DNA from 3 places in the Neorhizobium phenanthreniclasticum genome. Region 2 is predicted to be linked to each of the others. Evidence: riboswitches for the same ligand, from Rfam matches in the RefSeq annotation. Region 2 holds a riboswitch; each other region holds the start of a gene.
What was found. Region 2 has a riboswitch for cobalamin ahead of ABK249_RS07455 (ABC transporter substrate-binding protein). Riboswitches for the same ligand answer to the same signal wherever they lie in the genome.
Positions count from the first base shown of each region.

Region 1: it holds a riboswitch for cobalamin, as region 2 does, so the genes downstream of both, ABK249_RS29750 (CbtB domain-containing protein) here and ABK249_RS07455 (ABC transporter substrate-binding protein) in region 2, are expected to answer to the same signal.
Region 3: it holds a riboswitch for cobalamin, as region 2 does, so the genes downstream of both, bluB (5,6-dimethylbenzimidazole synthase) here and ABK249_RS07455 (ABC transporter substrate-binding protein) in region 2, are expected to answer to the same signal.

Region 1 is NZ_JBEAAL010000035.1:37,103-40,400, reverse strand. It holds gene cobW (cobalamin biosynthesis protein CobW) at 1-953, opposite strand, end outside; gene ABK249_RS29755 (DUF1636 domain-containing protein) at 950-1,345, opposite strand; cobalamin riboswitch at 1,451-1,654, opposite strand; cobalamin riboswitch at 1,714-1,911, shown strand; gene ABK249_RS29750 (CbtB domain-containing protein) at 1,949-2,125, shown strand; gene ABK249_RS29745 (CbtA family protein) at 2,138-2,905, shown strand; gene cobO (cob(I)yrinic acid a,c-diamide adenosyltransferase) at 2,902-3,298, shown strand, end outside.
Region 2 is NZ_JBEAAL010000003.1:280,769-284,066, forward strand. It holds gene ABK249_RS07445 (ABC transporter substrate-binding protein) at 1-562, opposite strand, end outside; gene ABK249_RS07450 (class I SAM-dependent methyltransferase) at 677-1,462, shown strand; cobalamin riboswitch at 1,660-1,892, shown strand; gene ABK249_RS07455 (ABC transporter substrate-binding protein) at 2,089-3,123, shown strand; gene ABK249_RS07460 (FecCD family ABC transporter permease) at 3,162-3,298, shown strand, end outside.
Region 3 is NZ_JBEAAL010000023.1:69,070-72,367, reverse strand. It holds gene ABK249_RS24385 (NADP-dependent malic enzyme) at 1-267, shown strand, start outside; gene ABK249_RS24380 (hypothetical protein) at 388-1,050, shown strand; gene bluB (5,6-dimethylbenzimidazole synthase) at 1,054-1,740, opposite strand; cobalamin riboswitch at 1,818-2,005, opposite strand; gene ABK249_RS24370 (NAD+ synthase) at 2,075-3,298, opposite strand, start outside.

The DNA.
Region 1 (3,298 bases), on a different contig from region 2:
GGCGCCCAGGCTCGGTCGAAATAGTGGTTTACGCGGGATCCTACCGCCTGAACCTGCAGGCGCATCGGTTTGTTCGCGACTTCCACGAAGCCTTTTATGCGCAGTACGTTCTCCGCCTCCGCCGTCGCGGAAATGCGGGCAGCCAATTCGTCAGCATCGGAAACAGCCGGGAGATCGACGACAAAGCTGTCGAAATCATCATGATCGTGGTCGAGTTCGTCGTCGTGATGGGTCTTGCGGTTTTCGATATCGTCCTCGACGGCGAGGCCAAGCCCGATCAGCACGGCCGGATCGATCGCGCCATTGGCAGCCGAGACGATCTTCACGGCCCGCGGCAGATACCCTGCGACGCGGTCCCGGGCGGTCGCAATGCCCGCAGCATCGAGGAGATCACTCTTGGTCAGTACGATCATGTCGGCGCAGGCGACCTGATCCTCGAACACTTCCTCGACCGGATCGTCGTGGTCGATGGAGCCATCCGCCTGGCGCTGCGCCTCCAGCGCTTCATGGTCATCGGCAACGCGGCCTTCGGCCAGTGCCACACCATCCACAACGGCGACAACGCCGTCCACCGTGACACGTGCCTTGACGGCCGGCCACTGAAAAGCCTGAACGAGCGGCTTCGGCAGCGCAAGGCCGGAGGTTTCGATCAGGATGTGGTCGACGCGCGGTTCGCGTGAAAGAATCTGATCGATCGCCGGTACGAAGTCATCCGCCACGGTGCAGCAGATGCAGCCGTTGGCAAGCTCGATGACGTTGTCTTCCGGGCAACTCTCGATGCCGCAGCCCTTCAGTATCTCGCCGTCGATGCCGACATCGCCAAATTCGTTGACGATGATCGCCAGCCGCTTGCCGTCAAGCTTCGCGATCAGGTTGCGGATCAGCGTGGTCTTTCCGGCCCCCAGGAACCCGGTGACGACGGTGCAGGGAACGCGGTCGAAGCTGACGCTCATGATGGCATGTCCTCGTGATGATGAAAGGGTGGGATGCGGGCCGTCATGCCCTTGCCGCGCAGACATGTCGGGCGGCCGCGTATAGGAAGGAAACCGCGCTCGTCCTCGGCCAGCATCATCGCGCCGGTGACGATGTCCTCGACATTGTCGAGGGACAGATGGCCGAAGACATAGGACCAACCGTTGCGGTGATTGAAGGCGGCGCTGGGGCTTTTTTCGCAGTTGGCAAGGCAGGTGACTGGCTTGACCGCGAGCGGCTTGCCGTCCGCTGCTTCACGTAGCGCTGCGATCAACGCGATACCCGGCCGAACGTCGCCGTCGGACACATCACGGCAATTGGTACAGACGAAAATCGTCACATCTGCCGGATCATCTGGTCGGTGGTCACTCATCGGTCAGCCGCGTTCCCGCCGGGGTCGAAACAATCGGGGCGCGGAGCAGAGGGCTGAAACCGCCTGCGGTGATCGAGAACTTCCTCCGGAGCACCCCGCCCGGTGAAGCAAAAACATCAGATGGCAGGTCTCCTGGCTTGCGGGTCACCACCATTTGCCTGCCTTCCCGGTTTCCCAGTGGCTTATAGGCAATGGCTCGCCGCTTACAGTTGCGGGGGCAGCCGCGGCATTGATCGCGAAAGGGATCTCACCGCATTCTCTCTTAGCCCTCCCCGTTGCCGGAAAGGGACCATCTCTTTTCAAGTAAGCCCGGTCGCATGCTTATGTCAATGCGTCGCAAAGGCGATTGCCGTGAGGCCGATTTCGTCTATAGTGAGCCAGCCTATGGTGCCCCGAAAGGGTATTTGAGGGAATGCGGTGCGACGGATCTGCTGTCAAACCCGCGGCTGCCCCCGCAACTGTAAGCGGAAAGTCTTCGTCCATGATGCCACTGGAGCAATCCGGGAAGGCGGGCGCAAGATGCCTGATCCGCGAGCCAGGAGACCTGCCAGAGGCGAGGAAAAACTTCAACGGCCCTCGGGTGGAGGGCGAAAGGACAAGGCAATGGCAACGAAAACCGCTTCGACGGCAGTCGGTATTTCCTCCTCGAAGATCATCCCGCTCAGCATGACGGCCCTGCTGGGGCTTTTCGTCGTCGGTTTCGTCGGCTTCTCGCATATGGAAGTCGTGCACAATGCCGCGCACGATTCGCGTCATTCCTTCGCTTTCCCCTGCCACTGAGGGGAGTTTCCCATGTCGTTGTTTCGTAACATCGTCTTCACGGCGGTGATCGCCGGGCTGTTGTCCGGACTGCTGCTCACCGTCATGCAGAGCTTTTCCACTGTCCCGCTGATCCTGCAAGCGGAGAGCTACGAGAATGCCGGCGGCGGAGAGGTCGGCCACAGCCACAGCCATGAGGCCGCTCCCGCCGGCAATGCCGCAGCGCCTGCGGACCATCATCACGACGAAGAAGCATGGATGCCGGCAGACGGTTTCGAGCGCTTCATTTATACGGCCGCCGCCGACATGCTGGCCGCGATCGGTTTCGGTCTTATTCTGATCGCGGTTTCAGAAGCCCAGGGCGGTCTCAAAGGCTGGCGCAGCGGACTGATGTTCGGTATTGCCGGCTTCCTGACCGTCAGCTTGGCTCCAGGGCTCGGCCTCCCCCCGGAACTTCCGGGCATGCCGGCTGCTGAGCTTGGTCCCCGTCAGGTCTGGTGGATTTCGACCGCAGTCTGCACTGCAGCGGGCCTTGGCCTCCTCGCCTATACGCGCTCAGCCGTATTCGCCGCGCTGGCGATCGTTCTGCTGATCGCGCCACATATCGTCGGCGCGCCGCTGCCGCCCGGGCATGAAACGGCTGTGCCGCTGGAACTCTACGCCCGCTTCGTGAATGCCGTCTACGCCACGAACCTGGTATTCTGGGCTGTACTCGGTGCGTTGGCCGGGATGATCCGCGAACGCTTCCGTGCAGGGGAAGAGATCACGGCGCGGTCTGATGGGGAGTTCGTATCGCGGTGAAGGAGATCGACGAGGCATCGGTCGAACGTCATCGCGCCAAGATGGTGAACCGCAAGGCAGTGCAGGACAAGGAAGTCGCCGGGAAGACCGTCGAAAAGGGGCTTCTCATCGTCCATACCGGTCCCGGCAAGGGAAAATCCACCGCCGCCTTCGGCCTGGCTTTGCGTATGCTCGGCAACAATCGCCGGGTCGGCGTCGTGCAGTTCATCAAGGGTGCCTGGTCGACAGGCGAGCAGCCGGCGCTGGCCGTTTTCGGCGATCGGCTCGTCTGGCACACGATGGGCGAAGGCTTCACCTGGGAAACTCAGGATCTGACGCGGGATATCGCGGCCGCCGAAAAGGCCTGGGCAAAGGCTCTCGACCTGATGGCGGACGAGACGATCGGACTCATCA
Region 2 (3,298 bases):
TCTGCTCCTTCCAGTAGGCGGCGATGGCTTCGGCACGGTCCTCGTGGCCAAGGATCTTGCCGAGAATCTTCAGACTCGGTTCCGTGTTGTCGAGAATGTGTTCGCGGAAGTCGATATAGACGATCTTCACGCCGATGCCGTTCAGCATATCCTCGAGTTTGACTTCGTCGGCGGCCTGCTTGCTGCCAATCGGGAGCAGCACGACATCGGGATTGAGCTTGACGACCGTCTCGGTCTGTAGCGTGCCATCCGTCAGGTTGCCGAGGAAGGGAAGTTCCTTGCCCTTCGGGAACTTCGTGACATAGGTGTTGAAGCCGTCCTTGTCGGTCGTCCACAGGTCGTTACGCCAGCCGACGACCTTTGCGAAGGGATCCTCCTTTTCGATCGGCGCCACGGCGTAGAGCATGCGGCCTTCACCCAGGATGACGCGCTCGACCGGCTTGTCGAAGGCTACTTCGCGGCCAGCCACGTCCTTCACCGTGAAGGATTGTGCCATTGCAGGCGAGGCCAGAAGGCCTCCAAGCACAACCGCAGTTGCTGCAGACAACTTCATGAAATTCATCTGGAAACTCCCCCGATGACTGATAATGTCAACAGGCATAAGAATTATGACTTTTGGAATCAAGTTTTATGTTTTAGAGCTTTTCCAAAGTGCTGATGTGCAGGGGTGGCTGTGATGAACCTGATGAACACCAATTACTCTATCCGCGATGAAATTCGTGATTTCTGGTCGGAAAGGGCTGCAACGTTCGACGAGAGCGTCGGCCATGAAATCTTCTCCGAAGAGGAGCGGAGAGGATGGCTACGGTTGATCAGGAAGCATCTGGGCGAAGGAGAAGGCCGGGCGGCACTCGATCTCGCCTGCGGCACGGCGGTCATCTCGCACCTGATGAACAACGTTGGCTTCAGGGTGACGGGCCTCGACTGGTCGGATGCGATGCTGGCGCAGGCGCGCGCCAAGGCGAAGACGCGAGGCGCGGATATCCGTTTCGTCTCGGGCGACGCGGAAAACACGATGGAGCCGAAGGAGAGCTACGACGCCATCACCAACCGCCACCTGGTCTGGACGCTGGTCGATCCGCCGGCGGCTTTCCGCGAATGGCTCTCCGTCCTGAAGCCAGGGGGGAAGGTCCTGATCGTCGACGGAAACATGGGCAAGGAAACCTGGGTCAAGAGCCTTCAGAAGTTCTGGGCGAAAATGACAGGCAAGCAGCTTGTGAGCCACATGGCGCCAGAGATGATGGCACGGCATCAAAGCATCCGATCACGGGTCTACTTCTCCGAACGAATGCCGGCGGAAGCGATTGTGGATTTGCTGCGTCAAGCCGGTTTCGAGGACATTGTCGTCGATCGCAAGCTGTTCGACATCCACTGGGCGCAAGCCCGCAAGATGCCCTTCCTGCGCGGGCTCGAGCGCATGGTGCAGGATCGGTATGCGATTTGCGCGACCAAGCCAAAGTAGCCTTCCCTCCTGATATTTCATCGGCATTTTGCTGCGCTCCGGCTCTGAAACAAAAAAAGACGGCTGAGATTGAAAGCCGCTGGACAGGTGAGCATCCTTTGCATATGTAATGATATTACATTACATAAATGCCGACATCGGGAGAAGCCAATGGCTCGCTCACAATCATTCGCCACTTGACTGCGATCTCGAGTGGTCTTTATCTGGCGAGTGACGGTTCCCCGAGTTCAATGCGAAGGGATGAAATGGGAACACGGTGCGGAGACCCGAAGGGGATCCAAGACCGTGGCTGCCCCCGCAACTGTAAGCGGATTGCCGTCCATCCTCGTGGCGCCGAAAGGTGCCATGCCACTGCGCAGTCCGGCGCGGGAAGGCAGATGGACGACAGATATCCGCAAGCCAGGAGACCTGCCGTCGAATATCGATCCATCGTCACGGGCGGGGATGCCCGGAACAGGAGCAGGACATGACTATCATCCGCGCCTTTTGGCGCCCTGGCACTTCGTATCCCCCAAATCTCGACGATTATTCCGTTGATCGGGCTGCCTCACGGGCATTCTGAGCCTCACCACCGTCCGGCACGCGGGCTTGCCGCCGGCGTTCACGTCACATTTCGGGGAAACACGATGCATATCTTTCTGAAACGGCCGTTGCATGTTGGCCTCGGCGCCTTCTCCTTGATCGCCTCCGGCCTGTTCCACAGCGCCGCTGCGGCGGAAACCAGCTATCCTCTCACGCTCGAAAATTGCGGCCGGCAGGTCACCTTCGAGAAGGCACCGTCGCGTACGGTCTCGATCGGTCAGAGCAGCACCGAAATCCTTTATCTCCTGGGGCTGGCGAACAAGGTGGTCGGTACGGCGCTTTGGGTCGGACCGGTCCTCAAAGGCTATGAGGATGTGAATACGAAGATCGAACGGCTTGCAGACAACGAGCCTAGCTTCGAAAGCGTGCTCGGCAAGAAGCCGGACATCGTTGCCGTTCAGTTCCAGTGGCAGGTCGGGCCCGAGGGCGTGGTCGCCAAGCCCGAGCAGTTCGAGGAACTTGGCATTCCGGTCTATACGTCGCCATCCGATTGCATCGGCAAGGAAAATTCCGCCGCCAGCGACGGCATCCGCCATCAGGTCTTCACCATGGAACTCGTCTATCGAGAAGTCCGCGATCTCGCGAAGATCTACAACGTCCAGGACAAGGGCGAGGAGGTCGTGGCCGACCTGAAGCGGCGCGAGGAGGCTGCCCGCGCCAAGGTCGCCCCGGCGGAAGGCAAGCTTTCCGCCGTCTTCTGGTTCTCCAGCGCCCAGCAGGATTCTGATCCCTATATGGCAGGCAAGAATGGCGCGCCCGGCTATATCATGTCGGCTCTCGGCATCGAGAACATCATAAAGACCGATGACGAGTGGCCGACGATCGGCTGGGAAACCATCGCCAAGGCCAATCCGACCATGATCGTGGCGGGCGCCATGGAGCGGCGGCGTTATCCGCTGGACAGTATCGAAGCCAAGCACAAGTTCCTTGAGACGGATCCCGTCGCAAGCCTGATGCCGGCCGTGAAGAACGGTCATGTCTTCGACATGGATGCACAGGCGATGAACCCGACGATCCGCACCATCGAAGGCATCGAGGCGTTGGCCGATGCCATCGCCGCTGCCGGCCTTGCGAAGTGACCCTCCAAGTGGGCCGGGCGATATCCTCAATCGGACGAATGGGCGCGGTTTTCCTTGCGCTCGTCGTCCTTGTCGCCGCGCTTTGGCTGGGTGCGGCGATCGGTGAGACAGCGATCCCGCTCGAGGTGGTCGCCAAGACGGTCGCTAACCGGCTATGGGATGCGGGTTATCCGCT
Region 3 (3,298 bases), on a different contig from region 2:
TCCGAAACGGTGCGCAAGCGTGCTATGCCGAACAGTTCACTGACTGGTGACGCCAACCTGCTGATCTTCCCGAACCTCGATGCGGCGAACATCTCGCTCGGCGTCGTGCGGAACATGACCGACGCGCTGCATGTCGGCCCGGTCCTGCTCGGCGCCGCCATGCCGGTGCATATCCTGTCGCCCTCGGTCACCTCGCGCGGCGTCGTGAACATGGCTGCGCTCGCGGTGGTGGAAGCATCGCAACCCAATCTGGAGATTCAACTTTAAATTTTATATATAACCATATGATAATTAAATAATAATCGTTGGGCAGCCGATTTTATGATATTATCAACCGGCTTGCTCCATGATGCGATCATGTGATTGGAGAGAGCCGGACAACACCTCATGCGCCTTTGCGGCCTGATGATCGCCCCGCTGCTGCTTGTTCCCGCCGTGGCCTCCGCGCGGGATATCGCGACCTGTGCAGCCCTTTATCGGCAGCTCAACAACGCACCGCAGATCATCGGCAACACGGCCGAGATACGGCGCTATGCGCGGGAACTCAGCGACCAGAACAGCGAAATCCGCGGGCTCAGGATCGAGATGCGCCGGGCGGGCTGCGGCACGGGCAGTGTCGTTGTCCTCGGCGGCCCGAAGGGCGAAGTCTGCGATCAGATGCGGCAGACGCTCGATGCCATGGAGCAAAGCCGCGACGCGCTTGTTGCGGAAAGAGACAATGCCCGGCAACTGGTTCGCTCCTCCGGCGAGCGCGGTGCGATCCTGGCTGCAATCCGCTCCAACAACTGCATTCCTTCCGATATGGAAGAGGACCGCAAGGAGAGAATGAAGCTGCAGGGTATCGAGTTGCCGAAGGAGGAGCCCTACTCCGGCATCATCGATCTGCGTGTCAAACAGCCGCAGGCGGCTGCCGCCCAGCCGAACCTGCCGGGGCCGGAACGTCCCTACGATCCGAACAAGAAGGTACGTATGGTCGGACCGACATTCCTGCCTGAGGAAAGTATAGACCTCGCCCATCCGAAATCCAGCGGGCCGCAGCCGCAGCAGTAGTTGTCAGCACTCGCCCCATCGATCGGTGAAAACCAGGTCTTCGAGCGGTAGCCGCTCGCGCCAGCCCTTCACCGCCAATTCCGGCTCCCGATAAAGCTGATCGACATAGCCGACGCACAGCCAGGCGACGATCCTGATCCGCTCGGGAATGCCGAGCAGGGCGCGCAGATCCTCCTCATGAAAGATGCTCACCCAGCCGACGCCGACCCCTTCGGCGCGGGCGGCAAGCCACAGGTTCTGCACGGCGCAGACGGTCGAATAGACATCCATGCGCGGATCATGGGTACGGCCGATAACGACCGGCCCGGCGCGATCCGGATCGCAGGTCACGCAGATCGAGAGCGGCGCCTTGCGGATGCCTTCGAGCTTCAGGCTGCGGTATATGTCGCGGCGCTCCTCCGGAAACATTTCCGCCGCCTCGTCATTGGCTCGCGAAAAGGCACTCCATGCCGCCTGGCGTATCTCGGGATCCCGCACGAGGATGAAATTCCATGGCTGCATGAACCCCACCGAGGGCGCCGAATGTGCGGCGCCGAGCAGCCGCATCACGAGGTCGTCCGGAAGCGGGTCCGGCAGAAACTGGTCGCGCACGTCGCGGCGGGTTTCGATCACGCGATAGACCGCAGCGCGGTCGCATTCCGGAAATTCGCCTGCAGATATCAAGGCATGCGCAAAAGGATCGGGTTGCATCGTCTATCCCCAACAATGCTGACGCCGCCTGCGCGAACGCGCAGGAGCATCAAGAAACCTCGCCGCCGTCCGCGCGGTTCGATCTATCTTGCCAGGCCGGTCTTCTGACTTGGCTTCATCCGCCCCTGCCGCCGCCTTCCCGGAAATTCCAGTGGCTTTCGAATTGCGGCCAAGCGTCCGCCTCACAGCGTTGGGCACGTTCCGGTTTCCCACCGGATTCCCGATTCTCCTGCGCAAGGCAGGCACCTGACGGAGGCGTTATGCCAAGCCATGATCAGCGTTTCAAGTGGAGCCGCCCGCTCTTGCCGTCTCGCCCGGTCAAATGATCGGTCACCTATCGGTCGCGGAAGCGGTTGGTGATCGGATAACGCCGATCGCGGCCGAAATTCTTCCTGGTGATCTTGACGCCCGGCGCCGATTGCCGCCGCTTGTATTCGGCCAGATAAAGCAGATGCTCGATGCGGTGGACGGTCGTGATGTCGTGGCCGCGCGAGACGATCTCCTCCGTGCCCATTTCCATCTCCACCAGGCATTCGAGAATGTCGTCGAGGACGGGATAAGGCGGCAGCGAATCCTGATCCGTCTGATCAGGCCTGAGTTCCGCCGACGGCGCCTTGGAGAGGATATTCTTCGGGATCACTGCGCCCGACGGTCCAAGCGCATCCGGCGGCAGGTGCTGGTTGCGCCAGGCAGCAAGTGCATAAACCTGCATCTTGTAGAGATCCTTGATCGGATTGAAGCCGCCGTTCATGTCGCCGTAGAGAGTCGCGTAACCTACGGACATTTCCGACTTGTTGCCGGTCGTCACCACCATCGAGCCGAACTTGTTGGAGATCGCCATGAGAATGGTGCCGCGCGCCCGGCTCTGCAGGTTTTCTTCGGTAACGCCCTCGTCCGTGCCATCGAAAAGCTCCGAGAGCGCCGACGAAAAACCCTCGACGGGCTCGGCGATCGGCACAATATCGTAGCGGCAGCCGAGCGCACGCGCGCAATCGGGGGCATCCTTCAGCGACTCCTCGGAGGTGTAGCGGTAAGGCAGCATCACGCTGCGCACCCGCTCCGCACCCAGTGCATCGACGGCGATGGCCGCGCACAATGCCGAGTCGATGCCGCCGGACAGGCCGAGGATCACGGATTTGAAGCCGTTCTTGTTGACATAATCGCGGAAGCCGAGCAGGCAGGCGCGGTAATCCGCTTCCTCCTTTTCCGGGATGCGCGCCATCGGCCCATCGGTGCAGCGCCAGGTATCGTGGACCCTGTTCCATTCCGTCACCGTCACCGCCGGTTGGAATTGGTCCATCTGGAAGGCAAGTGTCTTGTCCGCATTGAAGGCAAAACTCGCGCCGTCGAAGACCAGTTCGTCCTGGCCGCCGACTTGCGCAGCATAGATCATCGGCAGGCCGGTCTCGATGACCTGTTTCAGCACCACCTGATGGCGGATATCCATCTTGCCGCGATAATAGGGCGAGCCGTTCGGCACGAGCAGGATCTCCGCGCCGCTTTCCGACAAAGTCTCGCAGACGCCGAGTTCACCCCAGATATCCTCGCAGATCGGAAC